Regions from separate parts of the Paenibacillus sp. FSL K6-0108 genome, predicted to be linked through region 2. Evidence: predicted binding sites of a transcription regulator. Region 2 holds the regulator's gene; each other region holds the start of a gene.
The links. Region 2 encodes NrdR, which represses ribonucleotide reductase genes. Its sites were predicted from a motif close to AACACNATATATNGTGTT; they were not measured.
Positions count from the first base shown of each region.

Region 1: MHB49_RS31875 (anaerobic ribonucleoside triphosphate reductase) is a predicted target of NrdR. The motif match lies at 2,455-2,472, and genes of this name have one in related genera.
Region 3: nrdI (class Ib ribonucleoside-diphosphate reductase assembly flavoprotein NrdI) is a predicted target of NrdR. The motif match lies at 6,075-6,092, and genes of this name have one in related genera.

Region 1 covers NZ_CP150288.1:7,019,357-7,027,765, reverse strand. Annotated here, with positions in the region: gene nrdG (anaerobic ribonucleoside-triphosphate reductase activating protein) at 1-439, opposite strand, end outside; gene MHB49_RS31875 (anaerobic ribonucleoside triphosphate reductase) at 436-2,397, opposite strand; gene MHB49_RS31870 (histidine kinase dimerization/phospho-acceptor domain-containing protein) at 2,771-4,408, shown strand; gene MHB49_RS31865 (LacI family DNA-binding transcriptional regulator) at 4,457-5,470, opposite strand; gene MHB49_RS31860 (cellulase family glycosylhydrolase) at 5,776-7,422, shown strand; gene MHB49_RS31855 (aldo/keto reductase family protein) at 7,629-8,409, shown strand, end outside.
Region 2 covers NZ_CP150288.1:2,319,252-2,327,660, reverse strand. Annotated here, with positions in the region: gene MHB49_RS10825 (IPT/TIG domain-containing protein) at 1-2,281, opposite strand, end outside; gene MHB49_RS10820 (winged helix-turn-helix domain-containing protein) at 2,655-2,858, opposite strand; tRNA gene MHB49_RS10815 (tRNA-Ala) at 3,113-3,188, opposite strand; gene nrdR (transcriptional regulator NrdR) at 3,368-3,835, opposite strand; gene MHB49_RS10805 (alpha/beta-type small acid-soluble spore protein) at 3,951-4,172, shown strand; gene MHB49_RS10800 (lytic transglycosylase domain-containing protein) at 4,281-4,844, opposite strand; gene coaE (dephospho-CoA kinase) at 4,841-5,437, opposite strand; gene MHB49_RS10790 (manganese efflux pump) at 5,447-6,226, opposite strand; gene mutM (DNA-formamidopyrimidine glycosylase) at 6,380-7,210, opposite strand; gene polA (DNA polymerase I) at 7,330-8,409, opposite strand, start outside.
Region 3 covers NZ_CP150288.1:4,560,099-4,568,507, reverse strand. Annotated here, with positions in the region: gene MHB49_RS20490 (ABC transporter permease) at 1-639, shown strand, start outside; gene MHB49_RS20485 (ABC transporter permease) at 664-1,455, shown strand; gene MHB49_RS20480 (hypothetical protein) at 1,468-2,511, shown strand; gene nrdF (class 1b ribonucleoside-diphosphate reductase subunit beta) at 2,599-3,561, opposite strand; gene nrdE (class 1b ribonucleoside-diphosphate reductase subunit alpha) at 3,604-5,688, opposite strand; gene nrdI (class Ib ribonucleoside-diphosphate reductase assembly flavoprotein NrdI) at 5,675-6,034, opposite strand; gene MHB49_RS20460 (response regulator transcription factor) at 6,405-7,133, shown strand; gene MHB49_RS20455 (sensor histidine kinase) at 7,162-8,013, shown strand; gene MHB49_RS20450 (response regulator transcription factor) at 8,010-8,409, shown strand, end outside.

The DNA of each region.
Region 1 (8,409 bases), 2.9 Mb from region 2:
GATTACGACTGCCCCGAAAAGGAAGAGACACATCACGCTCAGCTGCGATATAAGGCCCATCAATTATGACGTCACATAGCCGGGATAACTCGGCACGCGACGGTTCTGTAATCAGCTCCTCGTATACAAACCCCGTGTAGGCCCATACCGTCAGATCAGGCCGAGCAGCTCGAAGCTGCCGAACCCAGGATGCACACTCCGCAGCAGAGAAAAAAGGATCACCTCCGCATAACGTAACCCCTTCCAGCAAGGGATGGGAGGTCACTTCATGCAAAATCTGCCGCTGCCGCTCCTGCGTGAATGGTTCACCTGCACGGAAGCTCCAGGAGTCCGGGCTGAAGCAGCCCGGACAGGCATGTCGGCATCCACTGATGAACAACACGGCACGCAGGCCAGGCCCCTCATTCACCGATTCCGGGATATAACCGTACAGATTCACCGATGCTTCACCCGGTCTCTCACTTCGGCCTGCTTCGCCGCATTGAAGCGAACCTTATAGTCCCCGGTCAGATAGCCTGTCACCCGGCGCAGCCGCTGGAAATGCACATGGTTTTCATGAGCATCACATCCTGGACATACATCTCCAATGACACCCTCATAGCCACAGGACGGACAGCGGTCGATCGGATGATTAATGGAGAAATACCCGATGTCCTGGGCCAGCGCGTATTGCACAATCCGTTGGAAAGCTGATGTATTGGCCCTTACATTCCCGTCGAGTTCGACGTAAGAGATCGCTCCGGCATTACATAAGGAGTGGAAGGGAGCTTCCAATTCAATCTTGCGATAGGCAGGAAGGGGGTGATAGACCGGAATGTGAAATGAATTAGTGTAGTATTCCCGGTCGTTGACCCCTGCAATGCTGCCGTATCTCTCCATATCAATCTTGGTGAATTTGCCGGATAGGCCCTCAGCAGGCGTAGCAAACAAGGTGATATTCAGGTTATGCTGCTCACTCATCCGGTCGCAGAACTCTCTCATTGTACGAATGATGTTCAAGGCTTCTCGGTGTACATGCAGATCTTGTCCATGGTGACGGCCATAGAGAGCGGTCATACATTCAGCAAGCCCGATAAAACCAAGGGATAACGTACCATGCTTCAACAGGTCGGCCACCGTTTCATTTGGAGCCAATTGTTCACCGCCTTCCCATACCCCTTCCCGCATCATGAAGTCCGACGCTTTGGCAGGCTGGTTCGTCTGAATTCGATATCGGTGCAGCAGTCCATCCGTAGCATTGTGCATGACGGTTTCCAGCGCCTTATAGAAGCCAGCCCGGTCTGCGATGGCTCTTGCTCCTTGGCAGATCCCATATCGAATGCCGAGCTTGACCAGATTAATGGTATTAAAGGAAAGGTTCCCTTTACCGCTCTGACGATTGCGTCCGAAGCGATCTGCCAGTGTACGTGTACGACATCCCATCGTGGCAATGATTGTATCCGGATCTTCCGGTCGATAATAGGGCAGGTTGAAGGAGGCATCCACATTGACAAAATTCGGATACATGCGCCGTGAGGAGCAGGTCACAGCGAGCCGGAACAGATCGTAATTCGGATCTCCCTCAGATTGGTTAATGCCTTGCTTGCACTGGAAAATATGTTGTGGAAACACGGGCGTCTCCCCGTTGCCGAGTCCACGAATGGTCGCTTCCAGAAGCGAGCGGGACACGAGCCGGCCTTCGGATGAAGTACACAGTCCGTAGTTCAACGAAGTGAAAGGAATCTGTCCGCCAGCACGACTGCTCATGGTGTTCAGATTATGGATCAGAGACTCCGCAGCCTGTCCGGTCTCCAGTTCCGTTTCTTCACAGGCAAAGGCAAAGGCTCGTGGACACTTCTCCTTCGCGTCATCACTATTCAAATGCAGCTGTTCATCCTCAATCTGTGCATTTTCCCCAAAAAGTCGCTGCCCTTTCCGGTAATGCTTACGAAACGAACGCTTCACATAAGGTGCGAGATCCCAGTCGATTTTATTGGCGGATACCCCGCCGTATTGGCTGTTCTGCTGGGATTGAAAAATAATGGCGACCAGTGCCATGGCTGACATGATCGTCTGTGGTGTACGAACCGAACCGTTGCCAGTGTTGAATCCAGAGGCCAGCAATCGGTCAAACGGGATAAAGATACAGTTGGTCGTTCCAAGAGCATACTGATCCAGATCGTGTACATACAGATCTCCGTTCTCCACAGCTGCAGCGAGCTCCTTCGGCAGCACATGACGCAGAGCATGCCACTTGGCGGTCTCCGAACCGAGCCTGCTCATCTTGCCGCTAAATGAGTCTCCGTTCAAATTGGCATTCTCCCTCAGGGTATCGGCGTCTTCCGCGCCGATAATTCGTCTTCCCAGGTCTGATAGCAGATCGGATGCCGGTGGAGAGGCATACTCAAGCATGTTCATGTCAGGTTCCTCCTAAATAATGAAATTGAAAATGTATGGGATAATGTCCATTCATTGAACACTACATGTAGAGTTTCTTTATCCATTTATAAACTATATATTGTTATTTAGGTGTGATAATGATCACATGAGAGAAGCTGGTCAACTGTCATGATTTGTAGCCCTGAATGATAAAGGTTTTCAAAGCTGGAGGGTAAGCGTATAATTTCTATTTACCGTGCAAGTTCAGTTGACGATGCTTGAAAAAAAGGATAGAAAACTTCATATATGAATAGTTTGTGACAGCTGTTTCGATATTTGAACCCTCGTTAATCGATTGAATCATACTGTGGAATACGGATTAGAAATGCAGCTAAGACAAGAGGGGTGAGTCATGGAAACGGTAAGCATTACAAGGGGCTTCTATGAAAATATACAGGAAGCCGCGTCTCATATTGTTGACGTATTAAGCGGAATCTTAAAGGTGAACACCATCTTCGTTGCCACGAATGATGGCGTGACCAATGTTATTATCGAGGCTTTTAACCGCGAGGAAGAGTTGATCGCCAAAGGTAGTGAACTTCCATTTGAAGCTTCATATTGCAGCTTGGTATTGAGAGATAAGGGCAGCAGTCTGATCATCACGGATACATGTGAACACCCTCTTACAAAATCAATGGACGTAACAAGCGGACTGGGCAATCGTTTCTTTGTGGGGATTCCCATCATGCGGAGGTCCGGGGATACGTTCGGTACGATCTGTCTGATGGATGATCCTGATTATGTGATAAGTGAAACGGATATGAAAACATTGCAAGCCATGGCCGTTTTTCTAGGATATGTTGTGGATCTGGAAGATACGCTTCAAGTTCAGGAACAGAAGCTGAGTGATTCGGAGCAATTACAAGCGCAATTGCAGGCAGAGAAGGAACGTGCGGAGTCTGAGGCGATGACCAAGACGCAGATGCTGTCGCTGATGAGCCACGAGATTCGTAATCCACTGAATGGCATTCTGGGATTAACGGACCTGATGCGTACACCGGATATGTCGGAAGAGCAGAGAGAATATGTGAATATGATTGAATCCAGCGGTAATCTTTTGCTCTCCCTGCTGAATAACATGATGAGTTTTAACGTCAATGATGCAGGCAAAACGGTTGTACACGATGATCCATTTGATCTGGTAGCGACGATTGAGAATACTGTTTATCTCTATGCGGGATTGGCGCTGAGCAAAAATATTGAACTGGGACTGAACCTTGATCTGAATGTATCTCAGGTTTACGTCGGGGATGAAATCAAGATCGGACAACTATTGGCACATGTCATTCAGTATGCCATAGATTCAACACGGACAGGTTCAGTGTTGGTTACAGCAACCGTGGAGGGTGGAGATGCAGAAGGGGCTGGCACGCTTCAACTCCATGTGAAGTACACTGGGAGCATGTTGACATCGGACAACAAGTTTAAATCCTTTAACAATCTGGATGCAAATATAAGTACACAAAAGCTCGTTGGAACCAATCTTGGTTTGGCGGTCAGCCAGAACCTTGCTATCCTTATGAACGGCCGTATTCAGGTGCACGGCATGGGAGAGAAGGAGACAGAATTTGAGATCTGCCTGCCGCTCCGCAGACATTGGGAACTGCCTCAGCTTGCCAATATTCAACATCGACTGAAGGGAAAGAAGGTCTTGCTTGCCAAGGACCCCGACATTCTGCAAGGGGCTTCTTCCCTGATGCGCAGATGGGGGATGGACGTGCATATGACCTCAATTACGTCCGAGGCGTACAATTGGCTGCAAGAAGGTTTTAAGCCCGATGTGGCCGTTGTGGATATGGGTCTGCTGGAAGGCGGTGCTGTGGATTTTGTACACCAGCTGAAGCGCTTGATTGCAGATCCCCCGGTGATTGTTCTGATTCCGTATGGTATGCATATTGATCCGCATGAGGCGGAAGTCTTTGATGCGGTCCTAACCAAGCCGGTAAAGCAGGCCGATTTGTTGAATGCTTTAAGCATCATTGTGCATTAAGGACATGAGCAAGGATGTTAAACCAGGCGTACCTGTCACGGGTGCGCTTTATTTCGTTATTTTGAAGGAGGAAGACTCTCGAACAAGCAATTCTGAGTCGACTTTGAATACACGCTTGTCCTGAAATTCATTGGTGTTCATCATGTCAATCATCTTTTCCATCAGAATGGCTCCCATCGTATACTTGGGCTGGTTCACTGAACTTAGCGTAGGATGGATATATTTGCTGATTCGATTGTTGTCCACGCCTACGATAGCCAATTGCTCAGGTATGCTTATTCCGTATTCCGTGCATGCCTTGTACACGCCCAGAGCCATCTCATCATTAGCCGCATATACAGCAGAGAAGGACAGGCCTTTGTTAAACAATCTTTGGATGGCCTTGTACCCGCCTTCCTCGTTGAAGTTTCCATTCTCGATCAGCTCGGGACGGAACGGAATCTGATAATTACGCAAGGCTTTCAAATAACCTTCAAGCCGTTCATAGCTGTCGATCGCTTCAGGATAACCGTTCAGGAAAACGATATTTCGATGTCCGGCCTCAACCAGATGCTGAACAACTTCCTGGGAGAATTTTACGTTGTCCGTGTAAATACACGGGATCTGGTCATGTTCGATATATTTGCCAACGATGCCAATGCGGTAACCCTTATCCGCAAGCTGAAATAATTCCCCGTCTGCCAGCATGGGAGTGATAATGATGACACCATCGATGGTTCGATCCAGCAGCAAATTGAGATATTCACTTTCTCTTTCTTTCTGGTTATGGGCGTCACATATAATAACCTTATAATGGCGAGCATAGGCTATGTTCTCAATGCCTTTAATAATTTCGGCATAATAGGAGTTGTTGATATCGGGAACGATGACGCCAATCGTCATGGTTCTCTGTGAACGAAGATTCTTGGCTGCTGCGTTGGGGTGATATCCCAATTGCTCGATGGCGCGCATCACCTTATCTTTGGTCTTGGTGCTAACCTTACTATGCTGATTAATGACCCGCGATACGGTTGCCGGGGACACTCCTGCAATGGCAGCTACATCAATGATTTTGACATCCATATTCTTCACAACTCCAAATAAATGATTGACAATTAATTCAAATTCATTATAATTCCAAATGAAAACGATTACAAGTTATAACCGCATGAAACAATAATTGGCGATAGTGGAAGTATAAAGGTTTACTGTTTCAACAAAATGTAATCGATTTCATAGGCCCCTCAATTGTGATAAATAGCGGTCATCCATGGATCCTACCCTTCGTATACCCGCTGTTTATATAGCATTACCGTTACCTGTCGTGAAAGTGCTGCATCCTGGTTCAGTCATACCTCAAGATATGACCATTTAAGGGAGGCGTCAACATGTTGAAGAAGAGCACTATTATGCTATTGTGCAGCTGTCTGCTGCTGGGCCTGCTGGCTTCAGCCGTAGGTTCACCAAAGGCCAGTGCGGCTTTTGGATCAGGGGATTTCCTGAAGGCTAACGGGACGGTTGTCCGGAATAATTCGGGTACAGGAAATGTGGTAAATCTGCGTGGAACAAATTTGGGTGGCTGGCTGCTGCAGGAAGAATGGATGACGCCATCCGGGGCGGTAGATGAATACACGCTGCGTCGCACGTTGACGAATCGTTTTGGAGAATCGGGTGCACAGAGCCTGATCAATGGATATCAGGACACCTGGATTCAGGCTGGTGATCTGGATAACATCAAGAACTGGGGCATGAACGTTGTACGTGTGCCGATCTATTGGGAGGATTTTATGAACACCAGCGGTGTCATGAAGCCTGATTCGGTTACGTTCCGCAAACTGGATTGGCTGATTGATGAAGCGGGTAAACGGAACCTGTATGTCATTCTCGATCTGCATGGTGCACCGGGAGCAGCGTGTCCATGGCATTCCTGCGGCCAGGAGAATTCCAACCAATTGTGGACCAATTCTACATACCAGAACTGGACTATTCAGATCTGGGAACGGATGGCAGCACGTTACAAAGGCAATCCAACCGTTGCCGCGTACGACCTGCTCAATGAGCCTCTTGTAACCATGGGAACGGGTGAAAATGCAGCACAAATCAAGCAAAAGATGGATTTCTATGACCGGATGTACAAAGCTGTCCGTGCCAAGGATGCCGATCACATGATCATCATCGCCGCATTCTTCGACTGGTGGGCCGCTTCTCCACCAACGACTTATGGCTGGACGAATGTGATGTATCAGACACATCATTATCAATTCACGGATTATAACAACTGGGATCTGACCAATTCGGAGATGGATCGCTGGCTGAAGGATATGGCGTCCTATCAGAAGAATTGGAATGTTCCGGTATTAGCGGGCGAGTTCTCGTTTGGTCAGAATGATCTGACCGAGAAGTGGTTGTCCGGTCTGAATGCGCTGAATGCTTCATGGACGAACTGGAGTTATAAGGTCAAAGGGGGCGGAACTTGGGGTTATTACAATAACAACAACAACCCGGCACCGAACCTGAATACGGACAGTGCAGCAACGATTGCTTCCAAATGGAGCAAGTTCACAACGGCGAATTTTGCCTCAAATACCTCGTTCCAGAATGTGGTCAAGAAACATACGGGAACTGCTGCATTTACAGAGACATGGTCCAGTCTAAAAGCCAACGCCAACGGCACTTTTGTTAGCGCAGAGAATGGCGGTGCAGATGCACTGGTAGCCAATCGGGATACTGCCGGTCATTGGGAGCGTTTCAAAATCATCCAGAATTCAGATGGAACAGTGTCCTTCCTTTCGATGAGCAACATCAAATATGTGCAGGCGGACCTGAATAACGGCGGGCGCTTAATTGCCTCAGCCACGTATCCATCCACATGGGAGAAGTTTACCCGTGAAGATCTGGGCGGGGGGCTGGTTGCCTTCAAATCCGTGGCGAATGGTAAATATGTCTGTGTGGATCTGAATAACGGAGGTGTGCTGTACGCCAATCGTAACGCTATGGGCGGAGCCTGGGAACAATTTATCGTAACAGCTAACTAAGACAAATTAGCGCCCAGTCATAAATTATATGAAGTAACCGTAACATAGTGACTTGTATCGTGGCTCCGCTTATTTAGCGGAGCTTTTCCTCTCAATCCCTATCTATTTCCCAAATTCTGCTCCAAAGCCCTTTTAATCCGAGCCGAATACGATACAATAGAAAGGGAACTTCATCATTAATCAGTTTAGAGGAGGATGTGCATTCAATGGAATACCGTAGATTGGGTGGAAGCGGACTGAAAGTAAGCGAGATCAGCTTGGGTAGCTGGCTAACATACGGAGGGTATGTGGAACGTGAAAACGCGGTGAAATCAATTGAAGCCGCATTCGATGAAGGCATCAACTTTTTCGATACAGCCAATGTGTATGAGCGGGGTGCTGCAGAGGAGCTGCTAGGGCAGACATTGAAAGCGTATTCCCGTGATTCGTATGTTCTGGCAACCAAGGTATTTGGCAAAATGGGTGACGGTCCAAATGACCAAGGATTATCCCGTAAACATATTAAGGAACAATGTGAAGCCAGTTTGCAGCGGCTGGGTGTTGATTATGTAGACATATATTATTGCCATCGCTATCATAACGAAACACCGATTGAAGAGACACTGAGAGCATTGGACGATCTGGTGCGGCAAGGCAAAGTGCTCTACGTAGGTGTTAGTCAATGGACCGCAGCACAGATGGAAGCTGCATTGGGTACCGCTGATCGCCTGCTGCTGGATCATATTGTGGTGAACCAGCCGGTGTACAACATGTTTGACCGCTACATCGAAAGTGAAATCATCCCGCTGGGTGAGCGCAAAGGTATTGGACAAGTCGTCTACTCCCCGCTTGCACAAGGGTTGCTGACTGGGAAATACACTTCCGTGTCGGACATTCCTGAGAACAGCCGGGCAGCGAAGCTGGGATGGGATGAAGGCAAAATCAACGCTGATCGGATCGGTAAGGTTCGTCAGTTAATTGAAGTGGCGGACAAGCTGGACCTGAAGG
Region 2 (8,409 bases):
CCGTTCCGATTGTTTGTCCCGTCTTGGTGTTGATGATATCGATATGAAAATCTACAATTGCACCCATTGTTTGGCCATTCGGCATGCTGTTTGCAAATACTTCCCGGAAGTCCTTATCGCCAGACTTGTTGGTTAACGTGATTTTAAAGCTAATATCATCGTTGTTCACGTTATTCTTAGCTAACAAGTCCTTCAGCCCCGGAATGATCGATGCCAAATTGACCGGCACTTGATAGCTGCCGTAAGGAGTCTTAATCTCGATAAAGAAAGTAGCGTTCTTGCCCTCAATGCTCTTTAAAATGCTTGCTGGTATTCTGACATAAGCAACGCCGTCTTTTGGTGTAACTTCAAGAGTGACGGACGGCTTACTGCTGTCGATTTTAGCCCAGTCAATCATATTGCCATTTTGGTCAATATCCAAATGGGTCGAAGTAACAGGAGTAGTTCCACCACTACTGCCACTGTTACTGCTACTATTAACAACCTGCGTTACAGTAAAGGTAACCGGCGTCATGCCACCTGCCGACACTGTTACCGTAGCATTATACGTCCCTGCGGCCAGTCCGTCATTCGCTTTTACCGTAAAGGTCGTCGACGGAGTCCCACTATTGAGCGTTGTCACCGTCGGCTGCGTAATCGTAAAGCTGCCGGCGTTCGTTCCGCCGATCGCTGTCGCCAAGCTTGTCAAGTCGCCGGTTCCCGTTCGTGTCAAGGTGATCGTTTTCGTTTCCTGCGTCCCCGATGCATACCCTGCGGTCAGCGCATTCAGCACCTTATCCGACAACGGGCTGATCGCGTACGTAACAACAAACCGCGTAAATTGATTCGCCGCCGATATCGCTGATGTACCGCCCGGCGTCGTTACCGTTACGTCTACCGTTCCTGCACTACCCGCCGGGGCGATGGCCGTGATTTGTGTCGCCGAGTTCACCGTATAGGACGTCGCCTCCGTTGCACCAAACATCACTGCCGTTGCATCGGTCAGATTCGTACCGGTCAAGGTGACGGTCGTGCCTCCGGTCGTTGGACCCGATGCCGGCGACACGCTTGCGATCGTTGGCGCGGCATGGTATGCATATTGGTCCGCCGCCGATGTCGCCGATGTACCGCCCGGCGTCGTTACCGTTACGTCTACCGTTCCTGCACTACCCGCCGGGGCGATGGCCGTGATTTGTGTCGCCGAGTTCACCGTATAGGACGTCGCCTCCGTTGCACCAAACATCACTGCCGTTGCATCGGTCAGATTCGTACCGGTCAACGTGACGGTCGTGCCTCCGATCGTCGGACCCGATGCCGGCGACACGTTTGCGATCGTTGGCGCGGCTATATACGTATACTGATCCGCCGCCGATGTCGTTGATGTGCCACTTCGTCTCTTTACAGTTACGTCTACGGTTCCTGCACTACCCGCCGGAGCCGTTGCCGTGATTGACGTTTCCGAATTTATGGTAAAGGACGTGGCCTCCGTTGCACCAAACATCACCGCGGTGGCCCCAGAGAACTTCGTACCGGTCAACGTGACGGTCGTGCCTCCGGTCGTCGGACCGGATGTCGGCGATACGCTTGATATCGTTGGGGGGATTGCATCTACTAGCACGTCCGACGTACTGCCCACACTATTAAGCGTTAATACTGCGTCGTTGCCTGCTTCATCCTTAATTGATCCGCCATTCAGTGACAAGGCTCCTATGGTAATCCCGTTACTATCAGATAGTCCAGTTTGGACGGTATATCTAAATTGCAACGCGCTTGTCCCCGAACCGCCTGCATAGGTCGCATATACAGTCGTTGCTCCTACGACTATCGAGATTGTTGGAATGCCCGTTACGACCACGATCTCGTCCATGTTCACTGTAAAACTCAAGTCCTCTACACCATAAGTGCCATTGCTAGGAACAGATACACTTGTAACGGAAGGCATAACTGTGTCAACATAGTAATTGTTAGATACTGTGGTTCCGCTCCCCACATTGCCTCCGGCAATTACACCTGAATGATCGAGCGAAATATGGAAGGGGCCGCTGCGATTGCTTAGAGGCGGCGTGAGGGTTGCGGTATAGGTGATATTGTCAGAAGTTGTTAATTCACTAAGAATGCCGCTACCTGTTGTCAAATCAGCAAGGTCAAACCCAGTCACCGCTTCTGAAAAGGTAATCGTTACCAATGACGTTTCTCCGTAAGTCAGCAGTTCGTCAGCTACAACAATGCTGGCTGTTGGAGTGGCGGCAAACGCCTTGTCAAATAAGTACAACGGCAGCAAACTTAAAATGATTAAACCCATAAATAACTTTCTTATTATTCTTGTTTTATACATATCCTGTTACCCACTCTCTAAGTTAGGATTCACTGCGAATTTCAACCGTAATAAACCGTTCCGAACAAATTTTACACGAAAAAAAGGCTCAACTCCGTCGAACTTATAAAAGATGAACTAAAGATTTTTATATTCAAGTTAGAAGCCGACCAATAACTCTGCTTGGAGAGTTGCCATTTAAAGAAACCAGTTGTATTGCAGCGCCAAACATGCACGAATCATCGACTCGTTTATTAAATAGTAAGTGATCTGTTTTTCCTTGCATGACCTGCTCTTTCAGTGCTGGGAGCGTGATCTCACGAAATGCTCTTTTCTCAGCCGGTTTTGGGTGGGCAAGTATTTATGTATCTTTGGTGTAGATAAGTAGTCCAAGCCGTGTAAGTAACTTAGATCCACCTTTTTCTGTTAACGACTGGCCAAACTGTCGCTCGATCCAAGCAATCAAGATAGCTAATGTCCAGGTATGCCGAGCTTCGAAACCCACATCGACTGGTTTCTTGCTGACAATCGTCTCGGCGATTATAGTTCTTGATTTTGTTGTCATTGTCTATACCGTCCTTCGGTTGACTCTCTTTTTCTTTATCCGTATTGGCGAGGTACAGCACTTTGTAGAAACTATGAATTCAAATTATGTAGCAAGAAAATGCTTGTCCAGTTATCTGCTATTATATAACATTATGAGTTCTCGTTCAGTAAATATCGAATATTATTTCGTATGGCACTTTCTTCGTTCTATCAGCGTATGTCCATGCAAAAACAAAAAACGCAGTTCCGAGGAACTGCGTGCATTTACTATTTTGGTGGAGCCTAGGGGGATCGAACCCCTGACCTCATCGCTGCCAGCGATGCGCTCTCCCAGCTGAGCTAAGGCCCCAAACTATGAATGTACCACGTTGTCCAACTCTGCAATGCTCCGCAGGCGACTCCTATATCATATAAAATACAGCTTTTGCTGTCAACAATTTTTTTGCCAACCAAAATGATTGGAGAAGAACAACCTTTTACCTGGAACACATGACCGTAACCAGAATGCTCTTCTCCTTTTCCGCTCCATTACTCCTCGATGTCTTCTTTGGACAAAAGAGATTTCAGTTCCTTCATAAACATATTGATGTCTTTGAACTGACGATATACCGAAGCAAAACGTACATAAGCTACTTCGTCAACGGGAAACAGCTGCTCCATCAGCAGTTCGCCAATCTGACGGCTCTCTACTTCTGCATCGGCTGTATTGCGCAGGGCCTTTTCCGTCTCAGATACCATCATTTCCAGCGTCTCAACTGAGACAGGGCGTTTCTCACATGCCCGAATCAGGCCACGAAGAATCTTGTCCCGGCTAAACTCCTCGCGACTTCCATCTTTCTTGATGACGATCAGCGGCGTTTCTTCAACCATTTCAAAAGTTGTAAATCGACGGCTACATTGCTCACACTCACGACGACGACGAATCGATTTCGATTCATTGGCCGGCCTTGAATCAAGCACCTTTGTGCCCAGATAGGCGCAATAAGGACATTTCAAATCAGATCACTTCCCATGTTTTATCTTTTACCATGAATTTCCTACAAGCATTTAGTTATGAAAATTGTATTGTCGACACATAATACTTTTACCAACCGCGAGGAGGTGAACAGCAATGGCACAAAGCAATGGTAACTCCAACAACCTGGTGGTAACTAAAGCTTCCGCAGCTCTCGAACAACTGAAATATGAAGTTGCTCAAGAACTCGGAATCAGCATCCCACAAGACGGATACCAAGGTAACATGACTTCTTACGAGAACGGTTCGATCGGTGGATACATCACGAAGCGTCTGGTAACAATTGCAGAACAGCAATTGGCAGGTCAATACCAATAATATCTGCATCGTAATACGGTAACACAGAGGAGCATGGGGCGGCCGGTGAATAACCGGTCTGCTCGGTGCTTCTACTTATTTTAGACCAAGAATCCAGAGTGTCTTGTCTTAGAACGTATTATAGATCTTTACATATTGATTATAATAATAAATGACGCGTTGTACATAGTGCCGGGTTTCACCAAACGGAATATCTTTGACCGTCTCGAATGAACCATCCCAGACGCCATCCCTCAGCCATGAATTTACTTTGCCTGGACCTGCATTGTAAGCAGCAATCATAGCCGCTTCGTTCCCGTCAAATTGATCTGACAGATTGCGTAGATACCAAGTACCTAATTGGATATTCCTTTCTGGCTCGTGCTTCAATTCTTCCAGTGAGGTGCCCGGAATCTTTGCTTGCTCCATAATCCAGTTCGCAGTATCGGGCATCAGCTGCATCAACCCGATGGCTCCTCTTTTGGATTCCTTGCTTGTCTTAAAATTGGTCTCCACCTTGATAATGGAAGCGATGAGAAACGGATCGACTTCATAACTCTGAGACTGGGCACGGATCTCGTCCTTATAATGAATCGGATAGAACCATGACATCCAATTGGTATTCAGGAACAGCACCAATACGAAAGACACAAACATCAACAACAGTACCCGTTTCTTGCGCAGCAATCTCATAACAGGCCCTTACGATGCAAAAACGAAATGATTTGCTGCTCCGTCTCTGACCACAAGCCGCTGTTATCAATAACGATGTCAGCACGCTGCTTTTTATCTTCAATGTCCATTTGCAGGTCAATGCGGGCATCTGCCTGTTCCGCCGTCATTCCATCCCGGTTCATCAGTCGTTCCCGCTGCACAGACCTCGGGACGTATACAACCATCACTTCCTCAAAGCCATCCTCCAGCCCTGATTCGTACAACAACGGTATGTCGGATACGACCAGCTTTTCCGGATGTTTATGTTCATATTCAGCAGCGCGCTCGCGCATCTCCTTGCGGATCGCTGGATGTGTAATAGCCTCAAGTGCCTTACGTTCCTCTGGGTTCTTAAAAACAATACTGCCCAGCTTTTTCCGATCCAGTGTCCCATCCCCATTCAATATGGCTTGTCCGAACCGCTGAACAGCCGCAGCCAAAACGGGATGCCCGGGCAGCATGACTTCCCGGGCAATCACATCTGCATCAATGAGCAACGCTCCTTTACTGGCGAGAAAGGCGGACACGCTGCTTTTGCCTGTCGCGATCCCGCCGGTTAAGCCAATATTCATTATTTCACCTCACAACAACTTCATTATTCCCATAATCATTAATAAAAGCGCAGGGAGTACGGATAATCTTTTCATCCAGCGTAAGGCAGCAAACCTTAACCCAACCTTCATGCCCAGTGAGAGAAATGCCCCGCTAAACAACGCAATAACTAATGCTGTCCACAAGGTTGGGAACCCCAACAACGCCGCCCCCAGTCCTGCACCGAAAGCATCCAGAGAAAGGGCTATACCAAGCCACATCGCTTCCTGAACGGATATACTACCCGAGTTATCCATGTCCGCCTTTGAGGGACTGCGCAGAATTTGAATAACCACACCCAGCTTCCGCAGCTCCAGGGTAAAGACCATTCGTTCCAGAGATCCTCCGGAAGCAGATGGCTCAAGCTCAAGTGCTAGCACCTGATTTCTGCCTTTGGTCTGTGCTTCTTGTGAGGCTTGCGTACCACTGAGGATTGATCCTTCTGCTGCTACTGTTCTGTCACTAACTCCATTGTCTGTTTCCTGCTGTTCCTTGCCCCGTTTTCGAATGAGTTGCAGCAACGACCATGCGCCAATACCGATCAGAATAACCGCTCCCACAATCGAAGCCACGTCCGGAGATACGACATGAGACAGAAGCACACCTACTTGCATGGATAATGCAATAACCAGACCCGAACAGATGGAAATGACGACAATGGACAACAGCGGAATTTTAGTTCTCCGCAGTCCATATGTAATCCCGACTCCAAAACCATCTAAACTAAGCGCCAAAGCCAGCGCCAGTAATGAAATAAAATGATGCAGCACCCCGGATTCCTCCCCTGTGCGGAACTCGTTCCCACCGGCAACTGCCAGTAGGCATACGCCCGCTTATTTCTGCCATATCAGTATATGGAGGGAGGAATCCAAGGGTGCTACAATTTGACGATTTCGTTCATGGTGCCAAACCCAACCACCAATTTAGAGCAGCGGTTGACACTTCGGACAGTAATGTGTACCTCTACCGCCTACTACGCTCTTTTCAATTAATGTACCGCAGGTTGCACAGGGTTCAGACTTGCGTCCATATATTTTCAACTGGTGCTGGAACATGCCCATCTCGCCCTGTCCGTTCACATAGGACTTAATGGAAGACCCGCCTGCATCCACCGCATCCTGCAGCGTAGCCACGATCGCTTCATGCAGCACGGTTAACTGGGCTTCGGTCAATGTCTTGGCAATGGTCTCTGGATGAATGCCTGCTCGAAACAAGGCCTCGTCCACATAAATATTCCCGATGCCAACTACATATGCCTGATTTAACAACACGGCCTTGATTTTGGTTGTCCGTTTGCCAACAGCCTCACGGAAAGCAGCTGCGGTAAATGCAGGCTCCAGCGGCTCCAGCCCAAGTTTTACCAAAGGTTTGGATACCAACTCCTCCCCTGCATTAAAGAGATGCATTGTACCAAATTGACGGACATCTTTGTAACGTAATTCTGTACCATCGGTAAAGTGAAAGATGACATGGGTATGTTTCTCCACTTCCTCATGCTTTTGGTACACTCCGTACCTTCCTTCCATCCGCAGATGGGAGACAAGCACCAGCCCGTCCAGCAAAATACGCAAAAACTTGCCTCTTCGCTCCACACCGGTTACGGTATGTCCTGCGAGTTCCATTGCAAATGCATCTATGTCGTCCGGCCGCTGAATAATCCGCGGCAAGCTAACGGTAACTGAGTCAATGGTCTTGCCAACAATAAGTTGATTCAATGTTCTTCTGACTGTTTCGACTTCCGGTAATTCCGGCATGATGTTCTCACCTCCCTTATATTATAACGGAAGATGGCGTTCAGCGGGACCCCTTCTTGTGTCGAAAACAGTTGAAAGACATTTTGTTAAATAACGGAAATCCAGCTTGGGGTCAGTTGTTATTTAGCTTCGTACCAGTTTTCACCATAACTGACTTCCGCTTTCAGCGGCACGGAAAGCTTCAATGCGTTTTCCATCACCGAAGGAACCAACTCTTTCATCAGTTCCAGCTCATCCGCAGGCACTTCAAATACAAGCTCATCGTGCACCTGAAGTAACATACGGCTCTCCAGCTTGCGTTCACGCAGTGCTTCATCCATCTGTACCATAGCCAGTTTGATAATATCAGCCGCAGTTCCCTGAATCGGCGTATTCATCGCTGTCCGTTCTGCGAAGGAACGCAGGTTAAAATTGCTAGCGTTGATCTCTGGCAGATAACGACGACGTTCCAGCAGCGTTTTGACATATCCGTCCTGGCGCGCTTCCTTCACAATGTCGTCCATGTATCGGCGAACACCCTGGAACACTTCAAAATATTGATCAATAAACTGCGCTGCCTCTTTCCGCGTGATGTGCAGGTTCTGCGAAAGGCCGTAATCGCTGATGCCATATACAATCCCAAAGTTAACTGCCTTGGCTGAACGACGCATGTCTCCATCTACTTCTTCAGGCTTCACGCCAAACACATCGGAGGCTGTCTTGGTATGGATATCCATATCCTGGACAAAAGCTTCCTTCAGACGCTCATCATCTGAAATATGTGCGAGTACGCGCAGTTCAATCTGCGAATAGTCTGCTGCAAGGATGGACCATCCCGGTTCAGAAGGAACAAATACCTTCCTGATCTTGCGGCCTTCCTCCATCCGAATCGGAATATTCTGCAAGTTCGGGAACTGGCTGCTCAGACGGCCGGTAGCCGCAATCGTTTGCCGGTAGAACGTATGCACCTTGCCATCTTTATCCGAGATCTCTTTGAGCAGTCCTTCTACATATGTGGACTGCAGCTTGGCAAGTTGACGATATTGCAAAATGTGCTTAACCACATCATTATATGGAGCCAGCTTCTCCAATACTTCGGCATCCGTAGAGTATCCTGTCTTTGTTTTCTTCACTACAGGCAGACCAAGTTTATCAAATAAAATCTCACCCAGCTGTTTTGGTGAATTCAGATTGAACTCCGTACCGGAAAGCTTGTAGAT
Region 3 (8,409 bases), 2.2 Mb from region 2:
TATTCATACAATCAAATCATATTGTATACCATCTTGGCAGGCTTGGTATCCAAACTGATCGCTACCCAGTTCGAGCATCAGATTGTCGACGATATCAAAAACGGAGGTCTCAACAAGTATTTGATCAAACCGGTCAGCTACTTCGGGTATCGGCTAGTTTCCTTTTTTGGACAGAAGGCGATCTATTACGGCGTTACAGCGATGCTGTTCGTCGCAATTATCTGGATTTCATCTGCCGGAGGTGTGCTTGAGTTCCAGATCATACGGCTGGTCTTGTTCGTTGTCTCGCTGTCGGGAGCGCTTTTGCTCAATTTCTTGATCTCCTACTGCATTTGTGCAAGTGCTTTTTATCTGAACGAAATCTCTTACTTTTTCGTTATTACGAGCCTACTGGTGAATATTCTGAGCGGAGGCATGTTCCCATTGGAGATTTTCGGGGATTCAATTGTGGGGGCACTTCAGTACACGCCGTTTCCGTATACGATTTATTTTCCGGTTAATGTGCTCAGCGGCAAAACGGAAGCGGCAGCGATGTATCAGGGATTGCTCATCCAGTGCGGGTGGATACTCCTGTTCTTATGGCTATCCCGTTTAACGTGGCGGATATCCATGAAGAAATATTCAGCGGTTGGGGGGTAGCGGGGATTCCATATGTTTAGAACCATGAGAAAATACGTGCATTTATACGGCATGTTCATCAAAAATTGTCTCATTGCCCAGATGGAGTTTCGAGGCAATTTCATGATGAGCCTGCTGGTGGAATCCGTCTACCTGCTCGCCAAACTGTTATATGTACTCGTTGTGTTCCGCACCGATCTTCATGTCGACGGCATACCGCCAGAAGGACTGCTTCTATTTATAGGCATGCACACCGTGGTGACAGGAATATATGTCGGACTGTTTTTCACCAATTTTACGAAAATTCCGGAATATATTAAGGACGGCTCACTTGATCTAATGTTAACGAAGCCGGTTTCTCTTCAATTTATGGCTTCCTTGCGTTATGTCGATCTGGCACTGCCAATCCCTGATATTTTGGTTGGTTTCGTCATGATTGGCATTGGCTGGCATGCCATGGACATACCCCTGACGTTTCTCCAGCTAGCCGGGTTTATGCTGCTGTTATTTGTCTCCGTTATCATCACATACTGTCTAATGATTATCCCTGCATTGCTGTCATTTCGGTTCGTTCAGACGGGCTCTGCGTCGGAGATTGCCCATTCCGCCTGGGACGCCAACAATTTTCCAATGGCGATATACCCAACTTGGGTCCGGCGGATCGGTACCTTTGTCATTCCGCTGTTCCTGATTACCAATTTCGGACCGATGTTCCTGCTGGGACAGCTCAGCTGGTTCTATACAGGACTTACACTGGTTGGTTCGCTCATACTTTTCACAATGATACGATTGCTCTGGAAACAGGCTGTGAAGGGATATAGCAGTGCAAGCAGTTAAGGGGGAAAAAGAATGAATGCTGTTCAACTGCCCGTGTTAAATCCGCCGCTTAAAGGATTTTTGCGATGGGCTTACACACTTTCAATTACCAGTGCACATGAAGAAACAATCCCTTGGTACTACAGCAATTTCATTCAGTTGTCCTGCAAGAAAACCTTTCTGGAGGATGGCAGACAGTTTTATATCGATTTTTTCCGGGGCAAACCCAACGAACTGAATTTCAATAATCCATTTCTACTCACATGCTCTGTGAATTATACGATTCTGGAGCACTTGGCGCTGGACGCCTGGCCTCAATTTTTCGCAGATCAGATTCGCAGCGGTTATTATTGCGTTGTGTTTTTGGATGAAGCTCAGCTGCCGCCAGCGGCGGCTTATCAGCAAGAACCTTTTCCTCATCATCTTTTTCTATACGGTTTCGATTGGGATAAACGTGTTTTTGATGCTTCTATGTTCGACCATACAGGCGTTTACCGCAATGTACAGATTTCGTTCACAGATTTCCTGGATGCTGTCCATTCCATGAGACATCTGCTGAGAGAGGGACTCACCGCAGATCATCATACGTATTTTTACAAATACGAACCGCATTCCCCGTATCCTTTTGATCGAATTGTAGCGCTCGACCAGCTGCACGACTATCTGAACGGAGAGACCCATCTGAACCGCATCAATTACATTCCTGACGAAGAACAGGCTTTTGGCATTAACGTCTATGACTATTTGCAAGTGTACTATGATGCCGTAGAGAGCAATGATCCCCGGCTGGGTGACCGTAACGATGTGAGGCATCTTCATGTACTCTGGGAGCACAAAAAAATGATGAGTGAACGGATTGCCTACTTGATAGATGAGGGGATAATCCCTTACGACGAAGAACTTGTGAATGGTTATCAGGATATAACCACTAGGGCAATGAAGCTAAGGGATCAATACATTCGTCATGAAATTCGTGAAGACAAGGGTGTGTTTGCGAAGGTAAGACTTCGGTTGGAGCAGTTCCGCAAGGAAGAGCCTGTTCTGCTGCAAAGACTAATTTCATTGCTCGAAAAGTAACTAAAGAAGGCTATTCCTCTGGGAGGAACAGCCTTCTTTAGTTATATTCATAGGCAACACGCTAGCCTTATTATGATTCTTTACGACTTATTCAAACTTGAAATCCTCATCCGTCAGGGGTTCCACATTCAATGTGCGAATATAGCCATTGCCTTTCTTAGAGAAAAAGTCATGCTGCTTAGTATGTGTACTGATTCCATTTAACACAATCGGATTAACCTCCTCGTCTTCAAATAATGGCTCAAACCCGAGGTTCATCATCGCTTTGTTAGCGTTATAACGAAGGAAGGTTTCCACTTCTTCAGTCAAATGAATAGGCGTATATAATTCCTGCGTATATTGCAACTCATTTTGATGAAGAAGCTGTACTAGATCAACCAAACCTTGATATACATCGTTCCGCTGCGTTTCATCAAAGCTTGCGTATATTTCCTGAGCTAACACACCCACATATACACCATGTATACTTTCATCCCGCAGAATCAAATCAATGATCTCACCACTGCAGGTGAGTTTACCTTGTCCAGCTAAATAGAGTGGATAGAAGAAACCGCTGTAAAACAAATAACTTTCCAAAAGAACAGAGGCAGCCATTGCCATATAAAGATCTTTTGAAGTTTCAATATTCATGTAATACTGACGTATAATCGTCGCTTTGGTTTGTAGATATGGATTTTCTTCAACCCATTTGAATACACTGTCAATTTCTTCGGTGGATGCCAACGTGGTAAAAATACTGCTGTATGATTTCGCATGAATTTGTTCCATCATCGCCATAAAACTAAGGACGGCCTTGCGCTGCAGTCCATCGACATGCTCCATAATCTGCGGCATACCTACACCGCCCTGAATGGTATCCAGAAGGGTTAGACCTCCCAAAACTTTCATATAAGCGTCTTTCTCTATATCACTGAGCATGCTCCAGGTCATTTTATCATCGGATAAAGGAATTTCGTCATCGGTCCAAAATTGCATAATATTCTGATTCCAGAACATTAGGGTGAAATCATCATCTGCTCGATTCCAGTTCACAGCTTGTATTGCTGGCATGGTATATCAAACTCCAATCGTAATACCCAAAAGGGAATATGTTTATATTGAACAAGCAATGCATTCTTCCATCGTCAGCTTGTTGGTTCTTGTGTAATACAGAGATTTCAACCCTTTATGAGCAGCATACAGGTAGCATCGTGCCAACTCTCGTGTGGATACATCACTGTTTACATGAAGAATGGTGGAGATGCCTTGGTCTACATGCGGCTGAATCTCTGCAATCAAATCAATCACCTTGAATTGATCCATTTGATACGCCGATTTGTAATAGAAGACGTTGTCCTTTTGCAGATAGGGCATTGGATAATACGTGGTTGAATTGGCATAGGTCCGTGTCTCAATTTGTTCCACGATGGGCATTACACTGGATGTTGCGTTTTGGATATAAGAGATGCTGGCCGTTGGAGCAATAGCCATGCGATAGGCATGATAGAGGCCATTTTCCATCACTCTAGATTTAAGCAGCTTCCAATCCTCGGGCGACGGAACATCAATTCCGTTAAACAGTTCTTGTACTTTCGATGTGTTAGGACGGTAATCTGTGGTTACATAACGATCAAAATATACGCCAGTTGCATAATCCGATTGCTCAAATCCATAGAACCGCTGCCCCGTCTGTACTGCAAACTCCATACTTTTCACCAAGGAGTGATAATTCATGGTCATAAAGAAGGTGCGTACAAAATCCTTGGCTTCCGGGCTCTCATAAGCAATCCTGTTTTTGGCCAAGTAACCGTGCAGATTCATGGCACCCAAGCCCACAGAATGCATTTCGGAATTGGCTTTGGCCACACCGGGAGCATTAGCAACATGTGTCATGTCGCTGACGGCGGTCAGTGCGATCATGCCCTCATGAACGGATTCCTTGATCTTACCACTCTCCATAACATTAACAATATTAAGGGAGGCCAGGTTGCAGCTAATATCTTTACGGATAATATCCGGTTGACCATAGTCTGTAATTTCAGAAGTCTCCTGAAGCTGGAAGATCTCTGTGCAGAGGTTGGACATCTTGACTTGTCCTACGTTTTTCAAGGCATGTGCTTGATTGGCATTGGTTTTATTAATGATGTAGGGATAGCCGGATTCAAGTTGAGTCATTGCTATTTTGGTCAGCATATCCCGTGCGCTGAGCGATTTTTTCTTCTTCACCCGGTCGTCAGCCAGCAAGGTATCATACATCACATCCAGATCCATATCATCCAAATGTGTTCCATACGCCTTATAGACACTATAAGGTGCGAAGAGATACAGAGGCTCATTATCTTGAGCCAGCTTATAGAAACGATTAGGAACAATAAGTCCGATAGAGAGAGTTTTCAGCCGGATTTTTTCGTCCGCATTGATCTTTTTGCTATCCAGCAGTTCCATAACGTCCCAACCGAAAATATTATAGTATGCTGCACCAGAACCCTTACGTTGACCCATCTGATCAGCGTAGGAGAAACCATCTTCCATCAGCTTGAGAACCGGTGTAATTCCTTTAGCAGCCCCTTCGACACCTTTAATGACTTCGCCACGAGCACGCAACTTCGACAGATTGACAGCCACTCCACCACCGATTTTGGATAACTGCATGCAAGTGTTTAGTACATAGTTTATGGAGTTCAGTGAATCGTCCATTTCAAGCAGGAAGCAGGAAACCAGTTCACCGCGCCGACTTTTTCCCGCATTCAGAAATGTGGGGGTTGCGGGTTGAAGGCGCTGTTCCATCATCGAACGGGACAGCAAACAAGCCGTATCAAAGTGTCCACGACCCAGATGAAGTGCAACGGCGGCTACCCGATCTGCATATTGCTCAAGGTATGTTTTGCGGTCATATGTTCTCAACGCATAATCAGTATAGAACTTGGACGCTGCCATATAGGAAGGAAAGTGATATTGATAGCCACGCGTAATTTCAAATACGGTTCTAACTTGGTCAGCTGTATAGGAAGCATAGAAATCCTCGTAATAATCATGATCAATCATGAATTGGACTTGATCATCAATGTTGGCGAACGCCATACTTTTATTTTTGATTTCTTTCATAAACTCCTCTACAGCCTCTTTATCCTTATGTAACTGGAAGAAGCCATCAGAGTCGCGCTTTAACAGCATGTTATTCAGTTCAATATGACGCAATACGGTTCACCTCCTGTTCAAAATACTCCACATCTCGTTTGGAACCCGATAATTCAAATTTACTAATCACCGGGACGTTATACGATGCAGATATCAAATCAGCACTTTTGGCAAAACGCTCACCCCAGTTACGGTTACCGCTGGCGGCCACGCCAATCAGGTATTGAGAGTTTTTTTGCAAAAAAGAAGACACCTTATCAGGTATCTGTCCAAAACCTGTTGTATATGTCACAAGTACGTACGGTTCATCAATCGTCATTTGATTTTGAATCTGAACAGCCGGCAGTTGAAGCTTGGAAATAAACCTCTTAACATTCCCGGTTATAGAATCATACACAATTAGCACTATCATATCCTCCTTGACAAATGAAAGGTGATCAAAAAGAAACACTATATATAGATTATATTTTTAATTTTATATCAATATATAGCTTTGTCAAATGCTAATCCGTATCGATTTTGTGAAAAAACCTGATGAATGGGCTCTATGACTAGGTTGAAAAAAACGGGGGCTTAGTAGATATCCATATTCGAAGTCAAGCTATTTGGTGCATGGAGAAATGGGGAAAGGACATTGAGATAAGCCTGAACATAATCGTTCATAGATTGTCTACAATTCAGAGATAGATTATAAGAGGCATGGCTCTATGGAGTCATGCCTTTTGAGTACGTTGAAGGTTATGCTGATTACATATCGCAAAGATTGGAGGTAAGCCATGAACGGGACCCTGCAGCAAAATAGAATATTGATTGTAGATGATGATAAACGGGTCCGAAGACTTCTTCGAAAGTACTTAGAGAAAGAACAATTTATCGTAGAAGAGGCTTCGCTGGGTTGGGAAGCGCTTGGGCAGCTTCATCACGGTTCTTATGCCTTGATCATTCTTGATTGGATTCTCCCTGATATCAAGGGGATTGAAATATGCCAGTATCTTCGAACAAACTTAAGCATACCCGTCATGTTTCTGACAGCCAAGTCAGAAGAAGGGAACCGGCTTGAAGCTTTCAAAGCCGGGGCAGATGACTTTGTCATGAAACCATTTAGTCCGAGGGAAGTTGTTCTCCGTATCAAAACCATAATGGCTCGTTATAATGGATTGGTTGATCCTCCGCCAAAAGATCATTCAGCGAGCGAGGTACTGATTGCCTCCATTTTAATCAATCCAACGTCACGAAGGGTCACAATAGAAGATTTGGAAATTCATATGACTCCCAAAGAATTTGATTTGCTTTATCATCTGGCGACACACACGGAAATAGCCTTCTCCAGGCAGGAGTTGCTGAGAATTGTTTGGAAAGTAGGGCATGATGAAGATCTGGATTATCGAACTGTAGATACCCATGTGAAACGGCTGCGTGACAAACTATCCGAGCATATGCCGAATCGGGAAGATCTGATTCAAACCCTGTGGGGGTTCGGTTATATTCTTCGTTTGCCACACTGAATCTTATCTTAATGTGTAGGAGGAGCATATGTCTTACAAACAAATCAAATGGATGATCCTGCTCATTCCTACCTTAACTGTTGGACTCTGGGAATATGTAAGGCATCAGTTTCTACTCCCCTATATATCGATGGATTTGGGCAACTGGCTTACGCCTGTCATTGTATATGTTGTGAGTATAACGTTGTTAACTCGACTGTTTCTCATGTTGGAACGTATTCAAAAAGAACTGGAGCAAGAGCGTGAAGCCAAAGCCGCATTTGAATCTCGCGAAAAGATGGCCAAGGAACTTCATGATGGAATCGCCCAATCTCTTTTTTTATTATCGGTGAAAGTCGGACGTCTGGAGGAGCAAGCCAAACAGGATCAACAGCTGGACAATTTGTATTCGATCAAAAAAACGGTTCATGAAGTCAATCGTTATGTGCGTCAGGCCATTGCAGATTTGCGTTATGATCCTTACGTTGATCAAGCTCAAGCCTTGGCTATGAACGAATCGGGCACACTGTTTGGTCAAATTCGAAGAATTGCCAAAGATATCCCTGTCCGAATTGAATTGGATTGGGCCATCCCGGATGATACATTTACTGACAAAGAGAAGGTAGAACTGCTCGCTTGTATTCGGGAAGCTCTTTTTAATATTCAAAAACACGCATCTGCTTCCCAAGCATGGATTCGGGGAAACGGAGACAAAAAGTGCTGGAATATCACGATTCGAGATAATGGAAAAGGATTTGAGATGAATCCCTTTGAACGAAAGGATCGATATGGACTGAAAATTATGAGAGAGCGGATGAATGAACTGAACTTTACCATGCAATTCCGAAGGGAGCAGCAGTTTACTGTTGTCGAATTTTCAAAGGATGGTGAGATGTTATGAGCCATACTCGCGTACTTGTTGTAGACGATCACGCTCATGCGAGGGAAGCCATATGTGAGATTTTATCCATGGATTCCGGCTTCGAAGTAATTGGCGTCGTATCGGACGGTCAACAGGCGATTGATTATACAGAACAGTGGCTTCCCGATCTGATCCTCATGGACATTCAGATGCCGGTGATGAACGGTCTTGAAGCAACACAACGGATCAAATTGGCCTTTCCTTATGTGAAGATAGTCATGATTACCGTCTCGGATGATGTACTTCACCTTCTGGAAGCGTTGAAGCGGGGAGCTCAGGGCTATCTTCTCAAAAACCTTGAACCGTCCATGTGGCTGGAGTATCTTCATTCCATCGTTACAGAAGAAGCTCCTTTGAGCCGAGAAGTGGCTTACC